3 regions of the Pseudovibrio sp. Ad13 genome follow, and region 2 is predicted to be linked to each of the others. Evidence: predicted binding sites of a transcription regulator. Region 2 holds the regulator's gene; each other region holds the start of a gene.
The links. Region 2 encodes LexA, which represses DNA repair genes until DNA is damaged. Its sites were predicted from a motif close to TGTTCNNNNTGTGTTCNG; they were not measured.

Region 1: PsAD13_RS21885 (UvrD-helicase domain-containing protein) is a predicted target of LexA. The motif match lies at 4,773-4,790, and genes of this name have one in related genera.
Region 3: recA (recombinase RecA) is a predicted target of LexA. The motif match lies at 8,968-8,985, and genes of this name have one in related genera.

Annotation. Positions count from the first base shown of each region.
Region 1 covers NZ_LMCC01000018.1:58,727-68,913, forward strand. The annotation lists gene PsAD13_RS21875 (50S ribosomal protein L11 methyltransferase) at 1-285, opposite strand, end outside; gene PsAD13_RS21880 (sodium:proton antiporter) at 375-2,192, opposite strand; gene PsAD13_RS21885 (UvrD-helicase domain-containing protein) at 2,267-4,705, opposite strand; gene PsAD13_RS21890 (DUF4142 domain-containing protein) at 5,077-5,574, shown strand; gene PsAD13_RS21895 (hypothetical protein) at 5,791-6,402, shown strand; gene ligA (NAD-dependent DNA ligase LigA) at 6,461-8,629, opposite strand; gene PsAD13_RS21905 (glycosyltransferase family 87 protein) at 8,847-10,106, opposite strand.
Region 2 covers NZ_LMCC01000015.1:61,281-71,467, forward strand. The annotation lists gene PsAD13_RS17420 (CTP synthase) at 1-252, opposite strand, end outside; gene secG (preprotein translocase subunit SecG) at 432-797, opposite strand; gene tpiA (triose-phosphate isomerase) at 920-1,669, opposite strand; gene PsAD13_RS17435 (SurA N-terminal domain-containing protein) at 1,915-3,801, shown strand; gene trpD (anthranilate phosphoribosyltransferase) at 3,947-4,984, shown strand; gene trpC (indole-3-glycerol phosphate synthase TrpC) at 4,998-5,789, shown strand; gene moaC (cyclic pyranopterin monophosphate synthase MoaC) at 5,847-6,350, shown strand; gene glp (gephyrin-like molybdotransferase Glp) at 6,347-7,561, shown strand; gene lexA (transcriptional repressor LexA) at 7,811-8,533, shown strand; gene PsAD13_RS17465 (ComEC/Rec2 family competence protein) at 8,429-10,187, opposite strand, start outside.
Region 3 covers NZ_LMCC01000017.1:320,734-330,920, reverse strand. The annotation lists gene flgB (flagellar basal body rod protein FlgB) at 1-202, shown strand, start outside; gene flgC (flagellar basal body rod protein FlgC) at 257-667, shown strand; gene PsAD13_RS21155 (flagellar hook-basal body complex protein FliE) at 703-1,011, shown strand; gene fliQ (flagellar biosynthesis protein FliQ) at 1,069-1,335, shown strand; gene fliR (flagellar biosynthetic protein FliR) at 1,379-2,152, shown strand; gene flhB (flagellar biosynthesis protein FlhB) at 2,164-3,240, shown strand; gene PsAD13_RS21135 (ATP-binding protein) at 3,336-5,900, shown strand; gene PsAD13_RS21130 (hypothetical protein) at 6,072-6,539, opposite strand; gene PsAD13_RS21125 (pseudouridine-5'-phosphate glycosidase) at 6,933-7,847, opposite strand; gene PsAD13_RS21120 (PfkB family carbohydrate kinase) at 7,880-8,803, opposite strand; gene recA (recombinase RecA) at 9,105-10,169, shown strand.

The DNA.
Region 1 (10,187 bases), on a different contig from region 2:
AAGGGATTTGGCAACCCAGTTGATGTCAGGCAGCGCCTCAACTTCAGCAAAACTTGGAATAACGCCGCCTTCAAACTGATCAAACAAACGCATTTCAACCAGATTGATTGCGTCATCAACCGTAGATTCCAGAACCAGCACTTCTGCGGTCCAAGTTTTTCCGTCCTTGGAGCTTTCAAAGACGGCAACTGGGAACCCGTCATCTTCAAAGCGCGCCTCCATAATATCGGAGAGTGCTTTTGCTTCAGCCTCAGGTGCCGGAATGCGAACCCGGATCGTGTCCATGCAAAATCCCTTAGTTACGATGAGCTATCAAAACTCAGTGAAAACCTTTGCCTAGGCGTATAGAAGGTGCAGCAACGAAAAGCCAGTACTCACGAGGCTTTCTCGCGCTCTGCCGCATATTCGCAGGGAACAAGGCTAAGTATTGTTGAACCAGCAATCGGCATCGCAGGCTTGGTGCCATTCAGTGGGCGAAGCTTCTTGGTCGGGTCTATCAACATCAGCACAATAGCCGTCTCTGGCAAAGCCTCCTGAAACTCGGTCCAGCCATAAGTATCTGTCAGCTCACTGGCTTTGATGAACCAGCCTTCACGGATCTTCGTTTCAAGGTCGTTATAACTGTGTTCTGGTGTCAGGAAGGGACGCCCACCAAGCGTCACAACACGGCGAAACTTTTCCTTCTCGCTTTGCTCTTCTGAGGGTGCAAACTGATACACCTCCCCTCGCCCCATAAGCGGTCCAAAGTTTGTGGTCACCAGCGCGTTGTAATCATCATTATCAGTCACAGCGAGCAAAACGCTGTAATTCTCAAGCGGAAGCTCATTCTCAACTTCCTCAGAAAGAACCTCGCCATAGTGGTTCGTAAGCCCGGCATTGCGCGAAAGCCGCAGCTTACCCCAGTTACGGTCAACGGTAAGGCTCGGAACATCCAGCGTTTTCAGCTTGGTCGCAAGTGCTACGCTAAACCGGCTCGCTCCCACAATCAGCAATCCCGGCCCCGTATGGCTGGAAAGCCCCAGCCACCGTGCAAATGGCCCAAGCGAAAACCCGTGCGCAAACACTGTGGCAACCACAACGGCAAACGACAAAACCGCCAACCGCTCTCCATCAGGAGCTCCATGCTCAACAAGCGACCTTGCAAACAAGCCGGAAACCGCAACGGCCACAATACCACGTGGCGCAATCCACCCAACCAGCAAACGTTCTTTCCAGCTCAAGTGAGCACCAATGGTTCCAACCCAAACAGAGATAGGCCGGATCACAAACAACAGCACCAGAATAAATGCCAAATCCTCCAACCCAAACTCCGCAAGACTGCCAAGCTGAACTGAAGCCGTCAAAACAATGAATACCGAAGACACCAGAATGATCGTGACGGCTTCCTTAAACCGTTTCAGCTCTTCAAGACTGGCAAGACGAGAGTTACCGAGCACCAGCCCAAGAACCGTCACCGTCAGCAGGCCGGATTCCTCCAGCACCAGATCAGAAAGCGCATAAGCGCCCATCACACTCACAAAAATCAGTGGAACTTTGAGAAATTCAGGAACGCGACCACCAACAAACAGCCAGATCAATCCACGCCCCAGCGCCCAGCCACCAACACCGCCAATCAACAACCCAGCCACAGCCCGGATCGCCAGCACCCAAAAACCATGGTCGCCGTGATAAACCAGATACCCTTCAAACATGAACACCGCGAGCAGCGCACCAAGTGGATCAGCAAGGATCGCTTCCCAGCGCAGCAGCGAACTCACCCGTCGCTCTAACCGCGCCTGACGCAGAAGGGGAATAATAACAGTAGGACCGGTAACAATCAGAATGGCAGCAAACACCAGCGCCGAAGGCCAGCTCAGCTCTGCGATATAGTGGGCATTCAATGCGCCCAACAAAAACGCGATAAAAGCGCCCAAAAGAACGAGCCGCCAAACCGCCTTCTCAACACCGCCAATACGTTGAAAGTTAAGAGAAAGACCGCCTTCAAACAGAATAACGGCAACACCAAGCGCAACAGTTGGACGCAATAAATCACCGAACAACGCAGTTGGACTGAGAACACCCGTGGCAGGACCAATGAGAAAGCCAGCAACAAGCAGAAGAACGATCGCAGGTAAAGACCATCGCCAGGCAAGCCATTGTGCACCAACCCCCGCCACACCAATCATCGCAAGCGCGAGAACCACCTCATTCATTGCCATCTCCCAACACAACTTAGAAGAGAGATAGCACAATCTACCCTAAAGGTAATTAACGCTTGAGTTGCAGCTTATGCCCGCTCAACAAAGCTATCGAGCACTTTCTTTTGGCCAGCTTTTTCAAAATCGACGGTAAGCTTGTTCCCCTCGATATCGCCGATCAATCCATAACCGAACTTCATATGGAAGATCCGCTCACCAATCGCAAAATCGCTTCCTGCCTCAGTAACGCTCTTGGCAACCAGCTCGCCTTCAATGGTCATCGGACCAGCCTTCTTGGCACGACGGCTCTGGTTTCCGCCATGCATTTTGCCATACTGCTGACCAGACGCCTGCGCCTTACGCGCACGCTGCCAACCCGGCGTAGAGTACTTGCTCTGGAAGGGATCACTGTTGTCAAACCGGCTGGCACCATAACCACCACCAGCGCTATTCAGACCATACCCACCGTAAGAGCTGGAGGCCTCAACAACCTCAACACTATCTGCAGGTAGCTCATCCAGAAACCGCGAAGGAATGCAGGACTGCCACGAGCCATGAATGCGGCGGTTAGAGGTAAACCACACTTTCACACGCTTGCGGCCACGGGTAAGACCCACATAGGCAAGGCGCCGTTCCTCTTCCAGACCAGCTTGTCCGGTTTCATCCAATGCCCGCTGGTTCGGGAACACACCCTCTTCCCAACCGGGAAGGAAAACACTATCAAATTCAAGGCCTTTTGCAGAATGGAGTGTCATAATCGAGACCGCATCCTCTTCCGCATCGCTGTCCTTATCCATCACCAACGAGATGTGCTCAAGGAACCCAGCCATGCTCTCAAACTCTTCCATCGAGCGGATAAGTTCTTTCAGGTTGTCCAAACGTCCCGGCGCTTCAGCAGATCGATCCTGACGCCACATCTGGGTGTAACCACTCTCATCAAGAATGATCTCCGCCAGTTCCGTATGGCTCATGGTCTCAACCTGATTACGCCAGTTCTCCAACATGCCAAGAACATCCGCGAGCGCAGCACGAGCTTTCGGACGCAGCTCATTGGTCTGCACCAACTCTTCAGCAGCGATCATCAGCGGAATAGCGCGCTCCCGTGCATAAGCATGAACAATCTTCAGCGTCGCTTCACCAAGCCCACGCTTCGGCGTATTCACGATACGCTCAAAAGCCAGATCGTCTGACGTCTGCATCACACAGCGGAAATAGGCGAGCGCATCGCGGATCTCCATACGCTCGTAAAAGCGCGGACCACCGATCACGCGGTAGTTCAATCCAAGCGTGACAAACCGGTCTTCAAACTCGCGCATCTGGAAGGACGCACGCACCAAAATGGCCATTTCATTCAGAGAATGCCCATGGTTTTGAAGAGCTTCAATCTCATCACCAATGGAGCGGGCTTCCTCCTGAGAATCCCAGGCCGAGGTAACCTGCACCTTCTCTTCTTCCTCAGAACCCATCTGGTCGGTGAAAAGGGTTTTACCAAGACGGCCCTGATTGTGTGCAATCAGATGAGAAGCTGCGGACAAGATGTGGCTGGTCGAGCGATAGTTCCGCTCAAGACGAACCACAACGGCACCCGGGAAATCCTGCTCAAATCTCAGGATGTTATCAACCTCAGCACCACGCCAGCCATAAATGGACTGGTCATCATCACCAACACAGGCCACGTTCGGATTGCCCTGCGCCAGCAGACGCAACCACATGTACTGCGCGATGTTGGTATCCTGATACTCATCCACCAGCATGTAACGGAAGCGATGCTGGAAGCTCTTCAAAACATCATCATGCTCTTTGAAGATCGTAATACAGTGCAGCAGCAAATCACCAAAATCACAGGCATTCAGGATCTTAAGCCGTTCCTGATAGGTCTCATAAAGCTTGCGCCCCAAGCCGTTAGCAAAGGCCTGTGCGTCACCAGCTGAAATCTGTGAGGGTGTAAGCCCGCGGTTCTTCCAGCTGTCCAGCAGCCCCGCAAATGTCTTTGCAGTCCAACGCTTTTCATCCAGACCTTCCGCCTGAATGATCTGCTTGATCAAACGAACCTGATCGTCCGTATCCAGAATGGAGAACGAGGACTTCAACTCAACAAGCTCAGCATGGCGGCGCAAAATCTTCACGCAGATGGCGTGGAACGTGCCGAGCCAGGCCATGCCTTCAACGCCATCGCCAATGTAAGCGCCAATGCGCGTTTTCATCTCGCGGGCAGCTTTGTTAGTGAAGGTCACAGAAAGGATCTGCCCCGGAGTGGCGTGACCCGTTGCCAGAATATGTGCAATACGCGTTGTCAGAACACGTGTCTTACCAGTGCCAGCACCTGCAAGAACGAGCACTGGTCCGTTGATCGTCTCAACAGCAAGTCGTTGTTCTGCATTCAATCCTTCCATATAGGCTGGGGCGTTGGTTTGCCGTGCAGCCATGGCCCTCGCTGCGATACCACCTGCCTTGGGCTGTGGTGCAGCCAGAGGATCAGCAGGGTGAGCAGGTATTCCGCGATGAAGTGGGCCAGAAGAGTTTGCCATTGAGCTCGTTAGATCCTTTGAACGCATACCCCTCTCAAATCAGAGGGAGAATCTCCAATACTTAACGAGGAACAATATAGCAACAACATTGAAGAAGCGAGGCATCAGCAAAGAGATACACATCGTTTTGTAGGGCAAGGCATCTTCACTCAGTAACTCTTGCCTCACGCCAGCTTTGCTCTGTGATGTTTTATCAAGCTTGTTCTGAGTTACTTGAAATCCGGGAGGCCCTTTAGTGTTTTAAAGAGGAAGTATGCGTATACCTGCCAACGAGAATAACTCAGCTTAGCAACGGGAATATCTTCACTTCCGAAAGACAAACAACACTGTAACAACCTGAAAGAAAAACTATGAATACTGGTAAGTTACACATGACACGTCGGAACGCCCTCATTGGCATCTCCGGTTCTTTACTGGCAGCACCTGCTCTGGTTTCCTCCGCCCAGGCCAACCACCACGGCTCCACCGATTACACCAACAAGACGCTGACAATCAGCCCCTTCTCACTTGCCATCAGTAAAATGGCGACAATGAAGGCCAGCAATCCATTGGTGCGCCAGTTTGCAGATCTGGAAAGCGAAGAACAAACTGCGGTCTCAAAAGTGATTGAATCCACAGGCGCCACACCTCCCCCGCGTCCCGCCGCTCTGGAAGACATCTACAAGAAGCTGGAGGCCGAAAACGGTGAGGACTTTGACCGTCTGTACATCTCCGCTGAAATCACTGGTCATGAGGACTTGCTGAAGGTTCAATCACCGGAATCCGGTAAAAAACCTGTGAACGTGGATGTGGCTACAGCAACCATTCTGGTCGCTTTCATTCATACCCATCTGGCGATGCTGGCAGAGATCCGCAAGCAAATCGGCTAGGCAACTCCTTCAAACATCTCAGAAAACACCAGTGGTGCGCTCCGGCCCCACTGGTGTTTTCCTGTCAAATTCAGCCAACCCAACGATCACATCTTCAAATTTGGCTCAATTATCGCTGTCTCCCGAGAGATCTTGCTAAGATTTCCTGCCCACTCTCTTAGCCAAGGATGTTGCTTCTGGAGAACATCTGACCGCAACTGGAATGGAGCTTGAGATATGCCGAAGGTCATTTGCAGATATAAGAACTACGATGATTTCTATAAAAACCGCACAAGCATCTGGGCTGAAATCAGACGTCGGATGAACATCCACGCGACGGACACTGCAAGCTTCGACAAACTCATTTTCCAGGGCAAGGCAGCCATCCGGCTGACCTACGACAATCATGTCGAAGACGCGCCGGATATGAAGAAAGCCAGAACGAACATTGCCGCACTTGAAAAAGAGAAAGCAAGAACCTTCCGCTTTGTTCAGGCCTCCAAGTCACTGGAAGAGGACATCTCGACAAAACACAAAATGCTCAAAGTGCTCGAAAGCCAGCTGAAGCAGCAGGAAAAAGACCCCAAAACTGATCCCAACTATCGCGATACAGCGAAAGAGCTCAAAAAACTGCTCAAGCTCCAGCCTGCAGTCAAAAAGAAGATCCAGGAATACGACAGTGCTCTGAAAGCACTTGAAAAAGCTGAAGCAGACTACGACCCGTTGAAAAAGCAGATCGAGAAAACCATCCCCATGAGCGTGCAGACAGATGGTAAGAACATGATGCTCTATATCGGCGGACGCGCCGAAGCATCTGTCCGCCTAAGAGCAACACTGGCGCAGAAGTAGGCTCGCCGCAAGTCTACCAATGCAGCGAGAGGAGCCCCAAAGCTCCCTCGCTCTTTTGCTATTGATCGCCAACCAACTCGAACCAGTCATCTTCGGAGATAACCTGAACACCAAGGCTCTGTGCTTTAGTGAGCTTGGACCCGGCCTTCGGACCCGCGATCACCAGATCGGTTTTCTTGGAAACAGAACCAGACACTTTCGCACCCAGACTTTCCGCACGTACCTTCGCCTCATCCCGGCTCATGCGTTCCAAACTACCTGTAAACACGAGTGTTTTTCCAGCAACGGGGCTGTCAGAGCTATCAGCAACAACCACATCAAGCGGGGTGATCTGGTCAATCAGTGCAGCAAGCGCGTCGCGGTTATGTTCCTCTGCAAAGAACTCGACCAGAGCATTGGCAACCGTACCGCCAATTCCGTCAATGTCATTGAGTTCACGGTAAGCTTCTGAAGTTGCATCAGTTGCTGCAATCATGGCATCAGAAAATGCACTCCAGGAGGAGTACGCCCGAGCCAGAAGCTTGGCATTTCCCTCTCCAACATGGCGAATTCCAAGCCCGAAAATCAAACGATTTAGTTCAATTTGCCGTTTGCTATCAATAGCTTCAAACAGCTTACGCGCAGAAACAGCACCAAACCCCTCACGCGAACGCAGTTTGTTAAGCGAACTCTTGTCCCGTTCCGCTAACGTGAAGATGTCCGCTGGTGTGCGAATCCCACCTTTATCCATGTCATATTCGTAGAACGCTTCCACCTGCTTCTCGCCCAGTCCTTCAATATCGAAGGCGTTACGGGAAACGAAATGCTTAATCTTCTCAATCGCTTGCGCTGGACAAATCAATCCACCTGTACAACGGCGAATAGCATCAACCTTGCCGGAATTCGGATTGACTTCGCGGACGGCATGAGAACCACAGGCCGGACAATTCACGGGATACTCAAACGGAACCGAATCTTCTGCCCGTTTACTCAAGTCCACGTCCACGATTTGTGGGATAACGTCACCGGCACGCTGGATAATCACCGTATCACCAACACGGATGTCCTTGCCATCTCGGATGGGTTCACCATCCTGACCAATGCCTTTGATGTAATCTTCATTGTGAAGAGAGGCATTAGAGACCACAACACCGCCAACCGTGACAGGTTCCAGCTTTGCAACCGGAGCCAATGCACCCGTTCGTCCCACTTGAATTTCAATGGCATTGAGCGTTGTAAACGCACGTTCTGCTGGAAATTTATGAGCAATCGCCCAACGCGGTGAGCGCGATACAAAGCCAAGACGGCCCTGCAGATCCAGCCGGTCCACCTTGTAAACCACGCCGTCAATATCATAGCCAAGACCGGAGCGATCCTCCTCGATCCCATGATAGACTTTCAGGAGTTCCTCAGCGCTCTCACAGCGCCTCATCAGCGGGTTGATCTGGAAGCCCCACTGCCCAAACAGCTCCACCATGCCCATCTGTGTCTCAGCAGGAACCTCACTCATATCCCCCCAGGCATAGGCGAAGAACTTGAGTGGACGCGTCTTGGTGATTTCGGAATTCAGCTGACGCAAAGACCCTGCCGCCGCATTGCGCGGGTTTGCAAACACCTTGCCGCCATTGGCTTCCATACGCGCATTCAGTGCCGCAAAGTCCGCATGGCTCATGTAAACTTCGCCGCGCACTTCAACCACATCCGGCACACCCGCAGGCAACACCTGCGGAATATCCTTAATGGTCAGCGCATTAGCTGTCACATTCTCACCAGTGGTGCCATCACCACGGGTTGCAGCATAAACCAGTTTGCCGCTCTCATAGCGCAAGGAAAGGGAAAGGCCATCAATCTTTGGCTCAGCCGTCACCGCGAGGGCACCCATCAACGGGTCATACTTTAAGAAGCGCCGCACTTTGCCAATGAAGTCCTGCACATCCTCGTCAGAAAACGCATTGTCCAACGAGAGCATCGGTACGGCGTGAGTGACCTTGCCAAAGCCTTCCGCAACAGCACCCCCAACCCGGTTGCTCGGGCTGTCTGCGCGCACCAGTTCCGGATGAGCAGCTTCCAAAGCCTCGTTCCGGCGGCGCAGCGCATCATAGGTCGCATCATCAACAATCGGCGCATCTTTGGTGTGATAGGCTGCATCATACTCAGCTATCAGCCCCGCCAGCCGCTCCAGCTCCAGCGCAGCTTCATCCGCGTTCAGGGCTTCAATTTCTTTTTGAGAGGTATCAGCAAGGCTCACCGGTTTACTCACCTGTTTAATCATCAACTGGGCATTAGTCTTATCGCCACCGGGAATAACACACCAGCCAGAACAGTTAGGATTTAGACAGGAATTACTCTGGACCCGAGAAAAGTTGGTCCATGACTTTACGCAGTTTACGTTGCTTTGTCTGATTTTGCGTTGATCTGCGTTTTTTACGTGAAACCTGCGTTCCTATGTAACGGACGGCCAAGGCTCAGGTTGTCCCGAGCCCTTCATCCTTTTCACGCTCATCAGAAAGGGAGTTATCCCCCTCCTCTGGTTCATCCCCTACACTAACTTGCATCTGATCAATACCAACCATCCGCGTCAACACAGCAGCCAACGCCAGCGCGGTGAAGATTGGCCCCACCGGGAAGCCATGAGCCGCCAGCGCAATATTGACGATTGGCAAAAGATAAACCGCAAACAAAAGGAGCGGCGCCACAAACGGGGAATCTGCATCATCATCAAACAGACCAGTGCGTGTCGCATAAAGGTAGAGCGCCGGAGAAAGAACTGCATAGTCCCAGAGGAACAGGAAAGGCGTTGCCAGCAAAACACACAGCGTCACCGCAAGATTACGGGCGATCGGTTCACGCTCACACATAAACAGCCAGAACACCACCACGAACGCCAGAACAGTGAAAGGCAATTGCACCAGATATCCAGCCGTCGCAGAAAACCCGAGCGCCCGCATCGCCCCAAACGCAGATGGGATCAGATAGAGAAAGCTGCCCTCACCCTGGTCCATGACTGTTGCCAGTAAGGACGGAACCGTATCCAGATAGATCCACCAAAGACCAGACCCAAAGAACACAGCCGAGGCATCAACAAGGAACGCCACTGTCGCAACACACGCACACAGCGCGATGATACTGCGATGGGCAATCAATATGATCGGTATCAGCATGAACAGCTCAGGCTTGATGGAAACACAGCCAAGCAACACCCCCGCCCACGCCGGATGACGGTCCAGCAAACGAAGCCCGCCATAAAGGAACCCGCCCGCCAGCATGCCAAACTGGCCGTAAAACAGGTTCACCAGTGTTGCAGGAGCAAAAATGAAAAAGGTGAACGCACGAATAGGCGCTTTACGGCTAAAGGCGACCGAAAACGAGAGCAAAGCTCCCATCCCCATCCAAAGGCTATAAGCTTGGAGATAGGTCAACCCAGACAGCGGGACCAGAAAGACCAGCAGACTTGGCGGATGCACCCACGCGTAAAAGCCGGAGCCACCAGCCACATTGCGCTGTACTTCATCATAAAACCAGCCAAAGTCATAAAGCTGCGCAGCTTGCCCCGCCACAGCCATGCGAGAGGCAAGCAGGAACTGGTAGAAGTCGCCCCCCACCCTGCGCAGATCGAATCCGTCAAGGCCCATCACCGATCCAAACAGATACAGCGGATAAACCACCACAATCAGCAGCAGCGCGATGACAAAATAGATCTGTAAGCGGGCGAACGAGATAAACATCTACCGGCCTCCATCTATGCATATCCCCGTAAGTGGTTCCGGTTTTCGGATGAGAATATGCGCAAGTATAAAGTCTTGGTT
Region 2 (10,187 bases):
ATTTGCCGGACGCCCCGTGAAACGCTCGTAGTGGCCAAGATCCAGATCGGTCTCTGCGCCATCATCGGTCACATAACACTCACCATGCTGGTAAGGGCTCATGGTACCCGGATCAACGTTCAAATAAGGATCGAGTTTACGGAGCCGAACCTTATATCCGCGCGCCTGTAAAGCCGCACCAAGAGCTGCGGAGGCAAGTCCCTTCCCAAGAGAAGAAACAACACCACCGGTGATGAATATGTACCGTGCCATGGATCGCTACCACGTTTGAAAGGGTGGAATTTATCAAATAGGGAAGCACGCCGTGGTGGGTGCCTGATAATCCAATACCCTGGATAATTGAGTTATGTCTGAACGCACGAATGACGGACACTGCACAAGTGTGCGGTGCCGTCAGACGTATATTTCAACTGTTTCTGCTTTACAGCAGATTACTGAGCAGGTGGAACCTGCGGGCCAGTTGGCTGACTTTGCTGCTGAAGCTGGTCAAGAAGACCATTGCCAGCGCCCCCTTCTGTACCCTGCGTTGCTGAACCGGCAGGAACCTGATCAAGCAGAGAGCCTGGACGCTCATCATAACGAGCCAACAGAGAAAGAGCGAGTGAAGTAGCAAAGAAGCAGACAGCAAGAATCGCAGTACCGCGAGTCAACACATTAGCTGTGCCGCGGCTGCTCATCACACCACCGCCGCCACCGCCGCCAATACCCAATGCGCCGCCTTCAGAGCGCTGTAGTAGAACCAGTGCTACCAGCGCCACGACGACCATCAGGTGGATAACAATCAGAACGGTTTCCATAGGTATCCGTAGGTTTAATGAATTCGTTAGTCGGCCTTCTAACCGAATTTGCTGCGCCTTTCTACCCTAAAGGCGCAGCAAATTGGTGGACTGCTAAGAATATTATAAAAAACCGGCTATTATTAGCCGCGATAAGCTTCGGCAATTCCAAGGAAATCCGTAGCTTTCAGGCTTGCACCGCCAACCAGAGCACCATCAACGTTTTCAACCGCAAGCAGCTCTTTTGCATTGGTAGGCTTAACAGAGCCACCATAAAGGATGCGCATTTTACCGCCAACATCACCACCAAACTGCTTGATGAGAGTCGCTCGAATAGAAGCGTGAACCTCAGCAACGTCTGCTGGAGTTGGCGTCAATCCAGTACCAATCGCCCAAACTGGCTCATAAGCAATTACAGTGTTTTCGGCAGTTGCGCCTGCTGGCACTGAACCCAGAACCTGTTTGGTAACCACGTCAAGTGTTGTGCCTGCGCGGCGCTCGCTCTCAACTTCACCAACACAAACAATAGCAATGAGGTCAGCGCGGTAAGCAGCTTCAGCCTTCTCACAAACGTCCGCATCAGATTCGCCATGATCTTCGCGGCGCTCGGAGTGACCAACAATCACAAACTTGCCGCCAGCATCACGGATCATTTCCGCAGAAATATCGCCAGTATGCGCACCGCTCTCATTTGCGTGGCAGTTTTGTGCGCCAATCGCAATTTTGTCTTGGGAAGCCAACTGCGCAACCAGCAATGCAGGTGGACAAATCAGAAGCTCTACATTTTCGGCAAGTGCTGAGTCGTATCCCGCGCCCATAGCTTCCAGCTCTGCAGCTGAAGCCTTGGTGCCATTCATTTTCCAGTTACCAGCAACAAGTGGCCGATTAGTCATTTGATCCGTTCCCCAAATATGAATTCCAAATTCCCAAATGGAATGTGTGCTCACTAGCAGAAAAAACACTTAAGTCCCATAGCGGATTACCGCTAGTACGATGAACTTCGTATCTCCTGTCGAATCTCACAGCCTTTATGGCGTGTAAACTTGCCCCAGGGCGAAAGGAACACTATTATCCGGCGGCCTTGCATGTGTGCGCGGGGAGACTGTCCCTCGCCTTCAACAAGAGAACGGATAAAATTATGCTCGACGCGCTGCGTAATAGCGTAGGTTCCTGGTTCGCAAAGATCCTGATCGGCCTTCTGGTCCTCAGCTTTGCAGTTTGGGGGATCGCTGACGTCTTTACTGGAATCGGCTCCACATCTGTTGCCTCAGTTGGCGACAAAGAAATTTCGGCTCAGGATTTCCAACGAGCTTATTCACGCGAGCTCGACCAGCTGTCACGCCGCGTCGGCCAGCCTGTCACTCAGGAACAGGCCGCTGCATTTGGCGTACCAGCTCAGGTTCTGGGCCGCCTCATCGCCGAAGCTGCGCTTGATTATGAAGCATCACAGCTGCGCATCGGTGTATCTGATGAAGCTATTGTCAAAACAATTCAGGAAACACCAGCATTTCAGGGTGTAAATGGCTACGACCGTAATCGCCTGAGCCAGGTACTTTATAATCTGGGCATAAGCGAAGACGAATTCGTGATGCAGCAACAGCTCGTCGCAGAGCGTCAGCAGCTTGCAGAAGCTGTTATCGGCGGCATCGTTGTGCCTAAAGCAATGCTCGAAGCCTTCGACAAATACGCAATGGAAGAGCGCACTGTTGAGTACCTCGTGCTGCCACAAAGCTCTTTGACAAATGTTCCAGCTCCGACTGACGAAGAACTCGCTACGTTCTTTGAAGAGAACAAAGGCAACTACAAAGCACCTGAATACCGCAGTGCCACTTTGATCGAGCTGACAGCAGACAAGATTGCAAAGCCGGAAAATGTGACTGAAGCGGAACTCGCTCAGGAATATGAGCGCACCAAAAACCGCTATCAGTCTCAGGAACAGCGCCGCATCTTCCAGATTTCCTTCCCAACCAAACAGGAAGCAGAAGCTGCTGTTGTTGAAATGGAGTCCGGCAAGACCTTTGAAGACCTCATGAATGAACGCGATCTGACCGAAAAAGACGTCGACCTCGGCCTCATGAACAAATCCGGCTTCCTTGACCAAAAAATTGCAGATGCAGCTTTTGCTCTCAAAGAAGGTCAGGCAAGCAACGTGGTCGAAGGTCAGTTCACTAACGCGATTCTCTTTGCCAAAGAGGTCAAAGCAGCAGCAGTACAGCCTCTGGAAGACGTTAAAGACGAACTACGCGGTGTCGTTGCTCAGGCAAACGCAGCCGATGAAGTAGAAGACCTCTTCAACGAAGTCGAAGACGCACGCGCAGGCGGCAGCACCTTTGAAGAAATCGCTGAGCGCTTTGATCTGGCTCTGATCAACACACCTTCATTTGACGCTTCCGGTAAAAACGAAGCGGGCGAAACTGTTGATCTTCCACAAGCAAGCGCACTGACCAAAGCAGTCTTTTCAACCGATGTTGGCGTTGAAAATGATCCGCTGGAAATCGACCGTACAGGTCACCTGTGGTACGAAGTGAAAAATGTCACCCCTTCCCGCGACAGAGAACTCTCTGAAGTAAAAGAAGCCGTGACTGCTGACTGGACAGCCAACCGCACAGCGGAACTACTGGAAGAAAAAGCCCAAGCTCTGATCGCAGAAGTCGAAGCAGGAAAGCCTCTTTCCGAAGTCGCAACGGCCGAAGGTCTGACAACAGCCACATCTGCTCCGTTCACCCGCAACGGCGGCATCGCGGAGCTTTCCGGCTCTGCTGTGACAGCAGCATTTTCCGGACCAAAAGGCACCGCCTCTCAGGTTCCTGGCAACAACGAAGACCGCATTCTTCTTGTCCTAACCGACACGACGTCTCCAGCCTTCATGACAGAATCTGAAAACGTGCAGCGCATTGACACTCAGCTAACAAGTGCGCTGGAAAGCTCCTTGCTCAACCAGTTCATCTCTCAGCTGGAGCAAACAGAAGGTGTCCGAGTAAATCAGGCAGTCTTCAACCAGCTGACCGGACTGGATCGCCAGTAGACAAATCCTTGTCGAAAACAAGCCCGCCACACTTATAAGTGTGGCGGGCTTTTGTTTATCTCCTAGACAGCCCTCCGAAAGCTATCTAATAGTTAGCCCTTGTGTATGCTAAGGAATTACCTGAGAGATTGAGGGGGTTTTCGCCGTGAGCAATTTGAAAAATCTCATTGGAATTGTCGCTGACGGAAACACGTTGGACCGATCTCAGGCCCGCGAGGCCTTCGAGATCATCATGTCAGGCGCTGCAACTCCCGCACAGATCGGTGGCTTCCTCATGGCCTTGCGCTTGCGCGGCGAAACCATCGACGAAATTTCTGCAGCTGTAGAAACCATGCGCGCCAAAATGATCCCGGTGAAAGCACCAGATCACGCCATCGACATTGTTGGCACAGGTGGTGACGCATCCGGCTCCTATAACATTTCAACCTGCACAGCCATTGTTGTGGCGGGCTGCGGTGTGACCGTTGCAAAACATGGCAACCGGTCCCTGTCCTCCAAATCCGGTTCAGCAGAAGCACTTGCCGAGCTTGGCATCAACCTGGACCTGGATGCGAACGGCATCAGCCATTGCATTCATGAGGCCGGTATCGGCTTCATGTTTGCACCAAACCACCACAAGGCCATGCGCCATGTCGGCCCGGCCCGCATTGAGCTGGGCACCAGAACAATCTTCAACCTGCTAGGCCCGCTCGCCAACCCGGCAGGCGCAAAGCGCCAGATGACAGGCGTATTCGCACAGCAATGGGTTGAACCACTCGCCAACACCCTTCAGGAAATGGGCACCGAAAAAGCCTGGATCGTCAACGGCTCCGATGGAATGGACGAAATCACCACCACCGGAACTACCTTTGTCGCCGAACTGAAGAACGGAAACATCAACACCTTCACAGTGTCTCCTGAAGATGCGGGCCTGCCGCTTGCAAAGACAGAAGATCTGAAAGGCGGCGATCCAAAAGAAAATGCTCAGGCACTGCGCGAAGTGCTGCAAGGAGCAAAAAACGCTTACAGGGATATCGTCCTGCTCAATTCAGCGGCCTCCCTTATCGTCGCAGATAAGGTCTCCACCCTCGCTGAGGGTGTCCAGATGGCTGCGCATGCGATTGACCAAGGTGCAGCCCTTTCCCGACTGGACAAACTTGTTGAAGCCTCCGACGCTGCAACAGCTGCCAATATGAAACTCTAAGACCACGGATCCCATGTCAGATATCCTTACGAAAATCGAAGCTTACAAACGTGAAGAAATTGCTGCTGCCAAAGCGCAAACTTCATTGGCTGATCTGAATGAGGCGATTAAAGCAGCAACACCAACACGCGGCTTTGCAAATGCTTTGAAAGCCAAGCATGTGAACGGTGAGTACGCCCTGATCGCAGAGGTAAAAAAAGCAAGTCCATCCAAGGGGTTGATCCGCGCTGACTTCAACCCGCCCGCACTCGCCAAAGCCTATGAAAACGGTGGTGCAGCATGCTTGTCCGTATTGACAGACACACCATCCTTTCAGGGCAAACCAGAATATCTCGTCACAGCTCGCGCTGAAGTCTCCCTGCCAGTTCTGCGCAAGGACTTCCTTTATGACACCTATCAGGTTCATGAAGCACGTGCATGGGGCGCTGACTGTATTTTGATCATTATGGCAGCTGTTGACGACCAACTGGCCAAAGAGTTGGAAGACGCCGCATTTGAACTGGGCATGGATGCGCTTATCGAAGTTCATGACGAAGCTGAGTTGGAACGCGCACTGAAGCTCTCCTCTCCGCTTGTTGGCATCAACAATCGCAATTTAAAAACCTTCGAGACATCTCTGGAAACCAGCGAGCGGCTCGCACCACTGATCCCGCAAGATCGGATCATCGTTGGCGAGAGCGGCCTGTTCACTCCGGAAGACCTCTCCCGAATGGAAAACTCCGGCATCTCCACCTTCCTCATCGGCGAAAGCCTGATGCGTCAGGAAGATGTGGAAACCGCAACCAAAGCTTTGCTTAAACGCTAAAAATCAACTGCTTGGCAAAAGCAGACACCTGAACAAACTGTGTCCAGAGGCAAGAAAATGTCAGAACTTTCTCCAAAACTCACTCACTTAGATGACAGCGGTGCGGCTCATATGGTCGACATTTCGGAGAAAGAGGTTACCTCACGCATTGCCCGTGCAGGCGGTCAGGTAAAAATGCGGCCTGAAACTCTGGACATGATCCTTTCAGGCAACGCCAAGAAAGGCGACGTGCTCGCAACGGCGCGCATTGCTGGCATCATGGCGGCCAAGAGAACTCACGAGCTGATCCCGTTGTGCCATCCTCTGGCGCTTTCCAAGGTTCAGGTGGACTTCACACCCAACCCTGAACTTCCGGGAATTGAGATCGAAGTCTTCGCAAAAGTATCCGGCCAGACTGGCATCGAGATGGAAGCACTTACAGCTGCCTCCGTTGCCTGCCTGACAATTTACGATATGGCAAAAGCCGTTGATCGCTCTATGGAGATCGGTGAAATCCGGTTGCTGGAGAAGAAGGGCGGCAAGTCCGGTCACTATCTGGCTGAGGAGGATAACTCCCAATGAACTTGATCAGTATTGAAGAAGCGCTGGACCGCCTCCTGAAAGATGTGAATCCGACCGGTACCGAGCAGCTTCCACTACTTGAAGCCGGAGAACGCATTCTGGCAGAAGATGTTGCTGCAACACGAACGCAGCCTCCATTTTCCGCCTCAGCAATGGATGGATATGCCGTCAAAGCTGCTGATACGGTCGATCCAGAGACTGCTTTGAAGGTCATTGGAGAAGTCGCTGCCGGGCATAACTTCGATGGCACGTTGCAAGCCGGAGAAGCTCTGCGCATCTTTACAGGTGCACCTGTTCCAGCAGGCGTCGACGCAATTTTGATGCAGGAAAACGCCCGCCGTGACGGGGATAACCTGTTTTGCGAGGAAGCCGTTTCTGTTGGTAAGTTCATCCGCCCAGCAGGCCTCGACTTCAAAGAAGGTCAGACCCTCCTGAAGGCAGGCGCGCCACTCGGCTTCCGTGAGTTATCGCTTGCAGGCGCCATGAACCACGCAGCCTTGCCAGTACGCAAAAAACCGGTTGTTGCGATCCTCGCAAATGGTGATGAACTCGTAGAGCCAGGTCAGATACCAGGTCCGAATCAAATCATAGCGTCCAATCAAGTCGGCATCGCAGAATTCGTCAGAAACTGTGGCGGAACGCCAATGATGCTGGGCATTGCACCAGACCAGCCTGAGGAAATCACGGCACGCGTGAAACAGGCTATTGAAGCAAAAGCCGATGTACTGGTGACACTCGGCGGTGCCTCTGTTGGCGACCACGATCTCATTCAGGACGTACTGGGCGCTGAAGGCATGGAGCTAGGCTTCTGGCGCATCGCCATGCGCCCGGGCAAGCCCCTCATGGCCGGTGCCCTTGGCCCGATGAAAGTCCTCGGCCTTCCTGGCAATCCAGTCTCCAGCCTTGTATGCGCACTCCTCTTCCTCGGCCCGCTTCTGGACAAGATGTTAGGCCGCACGGTCTCTGTGACAAATCAAGGCGTTACCAAAGCAACTCTGGCAGATGATTTGCCTACAAATGATATGCGCCAGGACTACCTGCGCGCCAGTCTGGACACAGACGAACACGGAGATCTGATAGCAACACCGTTTGGCAAACAGGACTCTTCCATGCTTGCCTTGCTGACAAAAGCAGATGCCCTGATCATTCGTCCACCACACGCACCAGCTGCAAAGGCAGGTGAAAAAGTGGACCTGCTCAAGCTACGCTAAATCCAGACATCAGAAGTGGGCAACCCCTGCCCACTCACCCACCAGAAACCAAATCCCCCAGTTCTAGCAGGGCTTAACCTCAACAAACCCATTGCAGAACACAATGAGAACAGGTAGAGTACGTTCGTGTTTTGTCCTTCCAATCGCAGAAGTTGAAGTCTTTCAGCTTCTTGGAATTACAAAACTGCGATTGGTCAGGAATGACCGCTCACTTTCAATCAGCGCCTTAGGAGCGAACGGGGATAAAAGATGCTTACACAGAAGCAACACGAGCTTTTGATGTTCATCCATCAACGCTTGAAGGAAGCCGGTGTTCCGCCCTCCTTCGATGAGATGAAGGACGCGCTGGACCTCCGTTCCAAATCCGGCATTCACCGGCTGATCACAGCTCTGGAAGAGCGCGGCTTCATTCGCCGCTTGCCGAACAGAGCTCGTGCACTTGAAATCCTCAAACTGCCAGACTCCATTTCTCCGGGCCTGAAGCCTGCCGCTAAGGAAAAAGGCTTTGCACCTGAGGTGATTGAGGGCTCCCTGAGCAAGAAAGTAGCAACGCCGCCACCTCCACGCACCACATCACCAGACGAAGTGCCAACGCTGGAAATCCCGGTCATGGGCCGCATTGCTGCAGGCGTCCCAATCGAAGCAATCCAGACACAAAGCCATACCATCGCAATGCCTGCTGATCTGATGGGTCGCGGCGAGCATTATGCGCTGGAAGTCAAAGGCGATTCCATGATCGATGCCGGTATCTTCGATGGAGATACCGTGTTGATCAAACGTGGTGACACGGCTGATAACGGCGAGATTGTTGTGGCGCTGATTGATGAAGAAGAAGCAACCTTGAAGCGCCTGCGCAAAAAAGGCGCCTCAGTCGCGCTGGAAGCGGCCAACCCCGCCTACGAAACTCGCATCTTCGGCCCGGGCCGCGTCCACGTGCAAGGCAAGATGATTGCGCTCTTCCGCCGCTATTAAATCATTGGTTGCCTGAGGCAATTTCGGATTCCAAGGCCTGCGCTGAGCATCATATGCCCAGCGCACTTTTTTTATTCTTTCCCCGCCCTCAGCACCAACAGAAAGCCAGATGTAAGCTGAACCGCGCTCTCCGAAAACCTTCTGGTCAATAACCAGCTCAGCCCGGCAAGCCGGAGGCGCCTGAACCTGCGTGATGACGATGGTGGCAAGATGGCAGTCAGCCTCCAAAACATCAGCCACTTTGGACTGTGCCAACAGGATCGGCGCAGAGCTTATCCTCCCTCCCTCTGCAGGCTGCTGAGGGAATATCTCAATCACACAGCCGCGATCATCACAGGACCGATCTGAAGCCCTCACCTTGTGTTGCTTGAACGAACCCGCCGAAACTCCACCAGCGCGCAACAGGCTGTCAGCAGCAAACGACATACGTGAGGACGTCAGTCGAAACGCACCATCCTGCCCATAATAAGCAATGTGCTTGCCCGCATCCGCAATCATCAGATCAGGCGCCTTGCCACCGGCAAACATCAGGACACTCACCGTAAATGCCGGAAGTGAAAGCCATTTCAGGCGCAGCGGCATCACACACAGTACGACAATCGCTAGGATCACGAGCAGATACCCTGGAGCACTGGAAACCCCGAGACTGGTCAGCCCCTCACTGAGTGAGCTCACCCAGTAAGCAGCTTTCAGCACCAGCGCCAACCCAGCCTCCATCCCTTGCAGAAAGAACGCATCCGCACCAAACGGGATCGCCAACAGACTCAATAACCCAAGGGGCATAACCACAAAAGTCACCAATGGCATAGCAAGAATATTCCCCAGAACTCCATAAGGCGCAACCTGCTCAAAATGCATCGCCGCAACTGGCCCCGTGGCAGCACCTGCAATCAACGAGGTCAACGCACAAGCTAGAATCCACTTTAAGATTACACGACTAATCCTATGAAACCATGAGGTATTCCGTCTTCGCGAACTATCTCGATTACCGAGCAACCAATCCTTCCCAAGCATATAGGCTGAGAGCAAGGCGAGCACTGCAATGAAGGACATCTGAAACCCGGGAGCCAGAACCTCCTCCGGCCTCAGGCTTAAAAGCACAAGGCAAGCCAGCGCCAGACCACGCAGACTGAAGGCCCGCCGACCAAGCAGACCCGCGCATAAAATCATCGCCGCCATCAAAAAAGCCCGCTGCGTTGCCACAGAAGCTCCTGACAAACCAAGATAAACAATCGCCGCAATCAGTGCTGCCACGCTGGCATAAACGTGAATATGTCCTTTCAGCGCAAGCGACTGGCTGAGGGATAGGATCAGGCGGGCACCAAGGAAGACCAGAGAGGTCACAAGTCCCATATGCATGCCGGAGATAGCGAGCACATGAGCAAGCCCTGCATTGCGCAAGGCATCCTTGTCAGCGGTGGCAAGATAGTCTCGCTTGCCCACCAGAAGTGCAACAGCAAACGCACTTTCCGGGCTGTTATCCAACACCCGCCGGATCCGCTGTGCTATCCCACTGCGCACACGCTCTATCCCTTGCAGAAAACTTGTGCCCTCTACCTGTGCCACAACAACCGGTTTGGAAAGCGCATAGCCGACCGCACCAATCCCACTGAAAAACGCAGTTCGGGCAAAGTCATACCCACCGGGGCGCACC
Region 3 (10,187 bases), on a different contig from region 2:
GCACATTACAAGTGGCGGGATCAGCGCTGGTGTCGGGACGAAAGTAAGCAAGGCTTCCAGCTTTGAAAGAACTCCAGACGGCAACAGTGTGGTTCTTGAAGAGCAGATGATGAAGATCGCGGAGAACCAGATCGACTATCAGACAGCAACAAGCCTTTATACGCGCAGCCTTGGCATGTTCAAGACCGCGCTGAGACGATGAGTGAGAGCAGTTGCCTTGGTGTGATGAGCGCTGGGGTTAATGTGGGAGGAACCCATGGATTTTATTAAGTCGATGTTTATCGCGGCGTCCGGGCTGAAGGCTCAGACAGGTCGCATGCGGGTGATCGCGGAGAACATTGCCAACGCTGATTCCACCGGCCAGACACCGGGCGAGGATCCATATCGCCGCAAGGTTCCCACATTCACAAACAGTTTTGACAGCAAGGTGGAAGCTGAGCTGGTGAAGCTTGGCAAGGTGCGTGAAGACCAGAGCGAGTTCAAGCTTCGGTATGAACCGGACCACCCGGCTGCGAATGACAAAGGCTACGTGAAGATGCCGAATGTGAGTACGCTGGTTGAGATGGCGGATATGCAGGAAGCGACCCGCTCTTATGAAGCGAACCTGAATGTGGTGAAGTCTTCACGTTCCATGATGCAGAAAACGCTCGATATTCTTAGAGGTTGATGACCGGTTGGCTGACACCGGAAGGAGATACAATCATGTCTAATGCTTCTATTGCTGCAAGTGCTTATGCAAACACAGCAAAACTGAGCAATCTACTCGAAGCTGCCAGTGAGGCTGGTGACAAAAGCGGTGCTTTTGGCAATATGGTGCAGTCTGCGATCAGCGAGATAAATGAGGGCGGTCAGGTTGCTGACGTGCAGTCCCTTAACCTGTTGCAGGGCAAAGCCAATGTGGTGGATGTGGTGACAGCGGTTGCTGAGACTGAACTTGCTTTGGAGACCGTCGTTTCGGTTCGTGACCGCGTTATTTCTGCGTATGAAGAAATTATGCGGATGCCAATCTAACAGCTTGGCTATATGTGTCAGTGCCAAGATGATGAGCGAGAGGGTGGTTAAAGCAGGATGAGCGGAGCAGAAGTGCTGGATATTGCCAGCGAGGGCATATGGACGCTTATTCTGGTGTCGTCTCCTGTGATGCTTATCGGGCTTCTGGTTGGTGTGATTGTGGCGCTGTTTCAGGCGCTGACACAAATTCAGGAGCAGACGCTGGTGTTTGTTCCTAAGATCCTGAGTATCTTTATTGCGTTGCTCGTGACACTTCCTTTCATGGGGGAGTTGATGAATTCTTTTACAAACCGCATTGCCGGGTTGATTATCTCCGGATATTGAGCGAGATACAGCGCAGGGCGGCGCGCATTCTGGGGGCAAATTTGTGACGGTCAATCTGGATTTCCTACCGGTGATCGTTATGGGTTTCCTGCTGATGTTTGCGCGCATCGGCACAATGTTTATGCTCGTGCCTGCCTTTGGCGAATCCTTCATTCCAGTCCGTGTCCGCCTGACCATTGCACTTTTGATGACCTACGTGCTGGCGCCCATCAATGCTGATCTTTATCCGCCAGATGCCATGAGCAGTCTGCCGCGCCTGCTGGGTTTGCTGGGCGGGGAGCTTTTGGTGGGGTTCTTCATCGGTCTGTCGATGAAGCTGATTTCCTACGCCCTTTCTACTGCTGGTACGATCATGGCCAACCAGTCCGGCCTTGCCTTTGCGATGGGCGGCGATGCGACGAACTCTGGTCAGCAGGGCGCGTTGATGGGCAACTTCCTGAACGTGCTTGGCATCTGCATGGTGTTTGTGACCAACCTGCATTATGTGATGATTGAGGCCATGCAGGATAGCTTCACGCTGTTTCCCCCCGGTAATCCGTTGCCGGTTGGGGACCTCTCAGCGCAGGCAATCGCGACGGTGTCGCACATGTTCTCTGTCGCACTTCGCATGGGTGCGCCGTTCATTGTTGTCGGGATCGTGTTTTACTTCAGTCTGGGTCTGCTGAATAAGCTGATGCCACAGATGCAAATCTTCTTCATCGCCATGCCGGTCAATATTCTGATCGGGTTTGGTATCTTCCTGCTGCTGCTTTCAACGCTGATGGGTTTTTACCTGACGGAGTTCCGAAATGCGCTTCAGCCGTTCCTGCTGAATTAACGAGGGATGTGATGGCTGAAGATACCGACGATTCGGAGAAAACCGAGGACCCCACCCAAAAACGGCTCGATGATGCATTCGAGAAAGGGGACATACCGAAATCGCAGGAAGTGAGTGCCTGGTTCTCGTTGTTGGGGACCGCTTTGGTGATTTCTTTCCTCGCGCCTGCGATGGTTGGGGGCATTTCTACCATTTTAAAGGGCTTTTTTGCCCATGCAGACACGATTGCTGTTGATCCGGGTGCTCTTGTTTTCCTTTTAGAAATAACTGGGCCTGAAATACTTGGTGTGGTGGCACTGCCGTTGCTCACACTTCTGGTGCTCGCCGTTGTTGGCAATGTGGTTCAACACAAACCACTTTGGACAGCTGAACGGTTGAAGCCGAAGTTGAACAAGATCTCGCCGCTTTCAGGAATGAAGAGGTTGTTCTCTAAAGACAGTCTTGCGAACTTTCTGAAAGGGCTCGTGAAGATCATCGCGGTTGCTGTGGTAGTCTTTCTGGTGCTGTGGCCGGAAAGAGACCGTCTGGATACAGTGGTGTTCAGAGAAACGGGCCTTGTGCTGGAGGAGGTCCGCGAACTTGCTATTATGGTGATTGGAGCAATTCTTGCGCTTATGACTGTTGTTGCCGGAGCCGATTTGGTGTGGCAACGGAAAAAATGGTTCGAAAAGCAAAAGATGACCCAGCAGGAAGTGAAAGAGGAATACAAGCAATCTGAGGGTGATCCCAAGATTAAAGCCAAAATTCGAGAGTTGCGCCTTCAGCGTTCACGCAACAGAATGATGGCAAGTGTGCCGGATGCGACGGTTGTTATTACAAACCCGACCCACTACGCGGTTGCCCTGAGTTATGAAGAGGGCATGGGAGCACCGCAATGTGTTGCGCTTGGGGTGGATGAACTGGCGCTCCGCATACGAGAGGTTGCGAAGGAATCCGATGTGCCGATCGTGGAGAACCCACCGCTGGCACGTGCGTTGTATGCAACGATAGAATTGAATGATTATGTGCCTGAGGAGCACTACGCCGCGGTTGCTAAGGTGATTGGTTATGTCATGCAGCTGCGTAAAAAGAAAAGCTGGCGGTCTTAACGGCACATGCGTGTCGGAGTGTCGGCTTTGGAGCGGACTATTCTCATGGCGCGATGGAGTCAAATCGTCTGCGGGGCAGCCGTAGAGAGGGTAAGATGACGAAGACCGAAGCGCGGCGACCTGAGCCGGTGATAGACAGGACAGACAAGGGAGGCAGCCTTGGGGCCTTGATGCTGCTTGCATTAGGCCTTGTTGCAGCGACAGCCGCCTTCGCGTTGATGCGCAAGGAACAGGCGGAGCCCTATATTTTGGGGCTCCTGGGTGTTCTGGCCGTTGTCGGGGTGTTCTCTCTCTTCGCTATGGCCATTGGCCTTTTACGGTTCATCTCCAAAACCCATCGCAATCCACTTGCTGAATCCTTCATGAATTCGCTGGATGATGGTGTTCTGCTGGCTGATCATAATGGCCGCATCATCTACGCCAACCAGTCCTATGCTGAGTTGACGGGTGCGCGTGGACCTGCGGATGTGCGCACGGTGGAGCGGGTGTTTTCGTCAGACCCGGACGCTGCTGATGCCATATTCCGGCTGTCGCAAGCGGTGCGGAGCGGACGATATGCAACAGAAGAAGTGCGTCTGCCGAATGCGGTTGGTGAGGTTGCCAGCGGGGCTCGTTGGTATCGCATCAGCGTTCGGCCGCTGGATCAGGATGCAGCGGTTGGTGTTGAAAGCGGCATTACCATCTGGCAGGTCTCTGATATCACCCGTGACCGTACCGAACAGGAAAACTCCTTCCAGGAGCTGCAGAGAGTTATCAACTTCCTTGACCATGCGCCCTGCGGGTTCTTCTCCTCTGACAGCACTGGCAAGCTGGTCTACCTGAATGCGACACTTGCTGACTGGCTTGGCTATGATCTGACCCAATTCATCTCCGGCGAACTGTCTTTGAAAGACATCGTGCGCGGAGAAGGGGCAGCTCTTGTTGAGGCGCTGCTGGGCTCTGAGGGTGAAGTTAAGACCGAGAGCTTTGATATTGATCTGGTGACCCGCAACGGCACCGGGCTGCCTGTGCGCCTTGTACACCGTGTGCCGTTTGGAGCTGATGGGCTTGCTGGCGACAGCCGTACACTTGTGATCAATCGCTCTGCGGGCAATGATGATGAAGAGGCGCTGCGGGCTGCAGAGGTGCGCTTCTCACGCTTCTTCAACAATACGCCTGTTGCGATTGCCTCTATCGACAAGAATGGTCTTGTGGAACGCACCAATGGCCCGTTCATGCGCTTGTTCGAGCAAGGTGAAGGCCTTGGCAAGGATGTGAAGCTCACCGAGTTTGTCGTTGAAACTGATCGCGTTGCTTTGCAAAGTGCGCTGGAAGAAGCGGCGCTGGGCAAGAGTGAGATTGCACCGCTTGACGTCTCACTCAAAGGCAATGGCGACCCGCGCTCCGCGACCTTCTACGTTTCTGCAGTGCAGGACAGTCAGGCCGGTGAAGATGCTGCGGTGATCTATGTGCTGGAAACCACGCAGCAGCGTGCTCTTGAAGCGCAGTTTGCGCAGAGCCAGAAGATGCAGGCGATCGGTCAGCTGGCGGGTGGTGTTGCTCATGATTTCAATAACGTTCTGACCGCGATTATCGGGTTCTCTGATCTGTTGCTGGCAAGTCATCGCCCAACAGATCCGGCATTCCAGGACATTATGAACATCAAGCAGAATGCAAACAGGGCCGCTGGCCTTGTGCGTCAGTTGCTTGCGTTCTCCCGCCGTCAGACCTTGCGCCCGCAAGAGCTGGCACTTGCGGATGTGCTGGCTGATGTTTCCATTTTGCTGGACCGTCTGCTTGGTGAGAAGATTGAGCTGAAGTTGGTACATGGCCGGGAGCTGTGGCCTGTGATGGCGGATGTGAACCAGCTTGAGCAGGTGATTGTCAATCTTGCCGTGAACGCCCGTGATGCGATGGAAGGTGGAGGCGAAGTCTCCATCCGCACGCTTAATGTGGAAGAGGCTGTTTCCAAAACCTACGAGAACACGCGCGGTATGCCACCGGGTGAGTATGTTCTGATCGAGGTGGCTGATAATGGCCATGGCATGTCTCAGGACGTGATGGACAAAATCTTTGAGCCGTTCTTCTCGACCAAAGATGTTGGTAAAGGAACGGGGCTTGGGCTTTCCACTGTTTATGGCATTGTGAAGCAGACCGGTGGTTATGTGTTCTGCACCAGTGAAGTTGGTGTGGGTACCACGTTCCGCATCTTCCTGCCGCGTCACATCTCCACTGAGAAGGAAGAGGTGGTTGAGGTTAAGCCGGAACAGGAAGTAACAGAGGCTGACCTGACTGGTTCTGCAACCATTCTTCTTGTTGAGGACGAAGAGGCTGTACGGGCCTTCGCCGCACGTGCATTAGGTGGCCGCGGCTATGAGGTTTATGAAGCAGGTTCCGGCACTGAAGCATTGGAAGTGATGGAAGAAACAGGCGGGGCGATTGACCTTGTGGTTTCTGACGTGGTGATGCCGGAAATGGATGGGCCAAGCCTGCTTATTGAGCTGCGCAAGACGCGTCCAGACCTGAAGATCATCTTTATCTCTGGCTATGCTGAGGATGCGTTTGAGAAGAACTTGCCAGCTGAGGAGAGTTTCACCTTCCTGCCGAAGCCGTTCACACTCAAGCAGCTTGCAACAACCGTGAAGGAAACTCTGGAAGCCAAGACGCAAGAACGCGCCTAAAGCAGTTCGCATTTAAGTTGAAACACCTGAACTGCTTTAGCCTTTGTTTTTGCGTATCTTTATCCGAAAACCGGTTTCCACTTTTCGGAGATACGCTGTAGTTTCTTACTCTTTAATGCAAAAGGCCGGAGAGCTGTGAAGCTTTCCGGCCTTTTTTTGAATTCTTGATGCTTAGCAGCCTGCAGATGATTCCGCATTGGACTTCAAACGTTGAAGGCTCTGCATGGAACCCGGATTTCCTGGAAGTTGGAAAGACTGTTCTTGCGGGGTGTAGATGTTGTTGACCAGTGCAAGGTCCTGAACAACATTTGTACGGCACTGTGCGCCAGAGAAACGCACACGAATGCGGTAGGCGCGCTCACCGGAGTCAGAGGCGCCGAACTCGTTATCTAAAACAGCGTTTTCGCCGCGCACATAGCTTTCCATAACCACCATGTTTGGTTCGTTCTGCTGCACGATGGTGCCGCGTGCGCTTGCGCTATCGACCAGTGTTTTGCGAACAGTTTCAGGAGACGCGTTGATCTGAATGGTTTGAGAATCTGCGTCTGCGCGAATAGTTGGCTGACCACTGCGATTGGATGGACCGCTTTGGCAGGCCGCGAGAGCTGCAGTTAATCCGATAAAAATGAGTTTCTTCATAGCGTAAATCCTGCGGGTGACAAAAACAGAAGCAGCTGCCGCCAACCGCGCAATTCTGTTTGGCGTGATTTCAATGGAGCCACCCATTAAATGGGATCGGCCTTTCTCGCATATGCCCGCCTGATGGCGTTTTGATGAGCACTATATGACCACAAGATGCAGATGCGCCAATAGAAACACAGAGATGTAAAATTCTATAGCTTTAGAACACCTAAAATAATCGGGACCGAAAAACAACGGAATCTTTCGATCAAAGAGATGTGAAAGTCTCTGCATGATTTGAGTTGACTAAACGTGTCGGGGTGCTTTTGAAAAATGGTGCTGATCGTACATAAAAAATCCGGGCTGGAAGGACCAACCCGGATTTGCATCATTGCTTAATTTGAAAGCTGCTTACGCAGTCAAACCACAAGCGATTTTCGTAGCAAGCTTTGCGTTGTTTTTCACCAGCGCAATGTTGGTTGCAAGGCTGCGGCCCTTGGTGCGCTCGAAAATGTCTTGCAGCACGAATGGAGTGACTTCCTTGCCGGTGATGTTCTGCTCTTCTGCTGCCTGAATGGAGGCATCAATGAACACCTGCATTTCGTCAGATGGGATTTCATCTTCAACAGGTACCGGGTTGGTGACGAGCATGCCGCCGTGGTCGCCAAATGTTTCGCGGAACTTGATGAGCTTGGAGATGTCTGAAGCATCGTCCAGGCTGTAAGGCGCTTTGATCTTTGAATCGCGGGACCAGAAAGCAGGCACGTTTTCACAGTTGAAACCAATGACCGGAACGCCGCGTGTTTCCAGAACTTCCAGTGTCTTTGGAATGTCGAGCAGGGCTTTTGCACCTGCGGAAACAACACAAACTGGAGTGCGGGACAGCTCATCCAGGTCTGCTGAGATATCGAAGCTGGTTTCTGCGCCTTTATGGACACCGCCGATGCCGCCGGTTGCGAACACGCGGATGCCAGCTGCGTGCGCCGCCATCATGGTTGCAGCTACGGTTGTGGAGCCGTTTTTACCCAGCGCCATAGCGAAGGAAAGGTCTGCGCGGGAGCACTTCATGACGTCTTTGGCGTTTGCCAATTCTTCCAGAGTGCTGTCTTCCAGACCCACATGCAGCTCGCCGTTCAACACAGCGATTGTCGCAGGGACTGCGCCACCGTCACGGATGATCTGTTCTACTTCGCGGGCAGTTTCAACGTTTTGCGGATACGGCATGCCATGGGTAATGATGGTGGACTCCAGCGCAACAATAGGGGCGCCATTGCTCAGAGCATCTGCAACTTCTTTTGAATGATGGATTTTAATTGAACTTCCCATGGTTTTCCCAGTCTTTCGTATGTTGTTGGTGCTTAGGCATGTTCTAATAAACGAGCTTTAAGCGATTGGGGTGAAAGCGTTTCTGGCGCAGCGCCGGTCGCTTCCACTGTAATTGATGCAGAGGCAAGACCGCTTTTTACTGCTGAAACCGGGGCTTCATTGAGGCAACTTGCATAAAGAAAGCCTGCAATGAAGGCATCACCGGCACCGGTGACATCTACGGGAACAACAGAAAATGGAGTGTGCGAGCTTGTGCTGCCTGCACAGTGAAGAGCCAGTGGCTTGTTGGAATTGCTGACCAGAACAATAGGAATGCCCGCAGTTGCCAGCTTTCGAGCTAGTTCTTCTGCTGAGAATTCTCCTGGTTCGCACTCCAAAAGAGCTGTGGCTTCATCTGTGTTGGTAAAAAGAATGTCGATGTTTGAGAGGAGGGGACGCAGTTTGGGTGCCTTCGCAATCGAGACAGTGTCTGCTGCGAGAAGGCGATGCTCCTTGGCATTGGCAAGTGAGAAAAGCGTTGCTTCTTCCAGATTGGTTTCGCAGAGCCAGATATCACAGTCCAGCAGAGCTTGCGGGATTGGATTTGCTTGTGAGAAACTTACCTTTGCTGTGATCTCACTGTCTGAAATTGCGGAGAACAATGTGCCATCCGGATTGTGAAGCGCCAGATAGGATCCTGTTCGACCGTCTGCGACAGTGGTGATACTGGAGGTATCAATCCCGCAGTCTGTCAGACTTTTTGCGAGGAATGCTCCGTCTGCATCGTCCCCCAGACATCCATGCATTGTTGGTTGCATGCCCAGCCGGGCCATTGCGCGTGCAATGTTTGCTCCAACACCTCCAGCACGGGACATAATTTTCCCGGGTGTTGAGGTGTCCGGCTTGAATGGTCGATCTGCATGGGCAATCCTGTCCAGATGGATTGCTCCGATTACTCCGACCTTTTTAGTGGACATAACCAATTCTCCTCCCGACATCGAAAGACAGTTGATATGCAATGTGGTTGGCCAAAGCAAGCTACGAGCAAATACAGACTGTGGGTGATGTATCAAAAGTGCATTTTGCTGTTTGATTCCAGATGCGTTCCTCCAAACAGGTGTCGGGAAAAGTTATCTACATGCTGAACAATAAGAGAACACATTGAAATTAGTCCATTTTTATTAGTTAGTTATCAGGTATTGCAAAGTTGGAACAAAATGAGTACAAATAACTGACTTTGAAACTACGCGTCCATCGTGGAATAAGGGATGAGAACGTATGGCACAAACTTCACTTCGCCTTGTTGAGGGCAATCAGATGGACAAGAATAAAGCACTGGATGCAGCGCTTTCCCAAATTGAACGAGCCTTTGGTAAAGGCTCCATTATGCGCATGGGCCAGGGGCAAGCCGTAGAAATCCAGAGCGTCTCGACTGGTTCTCTCAGTCTTGATATCGGTCTTGGAATCGGCGGACTGCCAAAAGGGCGTATCGTTGAGATCTATGGACCTGAAAGCTCCGGTAAAACCACGCTGGCTTTGCACACAGTTGCCTGTGCGCAGCAAGGAGGCGGGATTTGCGCCTTTATTGATGCTGAACATGCGCTGGACCCGATTTATGCACGCAAGCTCGGTGTGAATATTGATGACCTGCTCATCTCTCAGCCGGATGCTGGTGAACAGGCGCTTGAGATCGCTGATACGCTGGTTCGCTCTGGTGCGATTGATGTGCTGGTGATCGATTCCGTTGCTGCGCTGACTCCAAAAGCTGAACTTGAAGGTGAGATGGGCGATTCGCTCCCTGGCCTGCAGGCTCGTTTGATGAGCCAGGCGCTGCGCAAGCTGACCGCTTCCATTTCCAAATCCAACACCATGGTGATCTTCATCAACCAGATCCGCATGAAGATCGGTGTGATGTTTGGTTCGCCTGAGACGACAACTGGTGGTAACGCGCTCAAGTTCTATGCTTCTGTGCGTTTGGATATCCGCCGTATCGGTGCGATTAAAGATCGTGACGAAATTGTTGGTAACCAGACCCGCGTGAAAGTGGTGAAGAATAAGCTGGCGCCTCCATTCAAGCAGGTTGAGTTTGACATCATCTACGGTGAAGGCATCTCCAAAATGGGAGAATTGCTGGATCTTGGTGTGAAAGGCGGCATTGTTGAGAAGTCAGGTGCGTGGTTCTCCTACAACAGCCAGCGGCTGGGGCAGGGGCGAGAGAACTCGAAAACCTTCCTGAAAGAGAATCCTGAACTGGCGGACGAGATTGAACTTGCTATCCGACAGAATGCAGGTTTGATCGCTGAAGCGATTGATGATCCGGAAAAAGCTGCGGAAAACCAATAGAGTTTAGAGGGGCTGGAT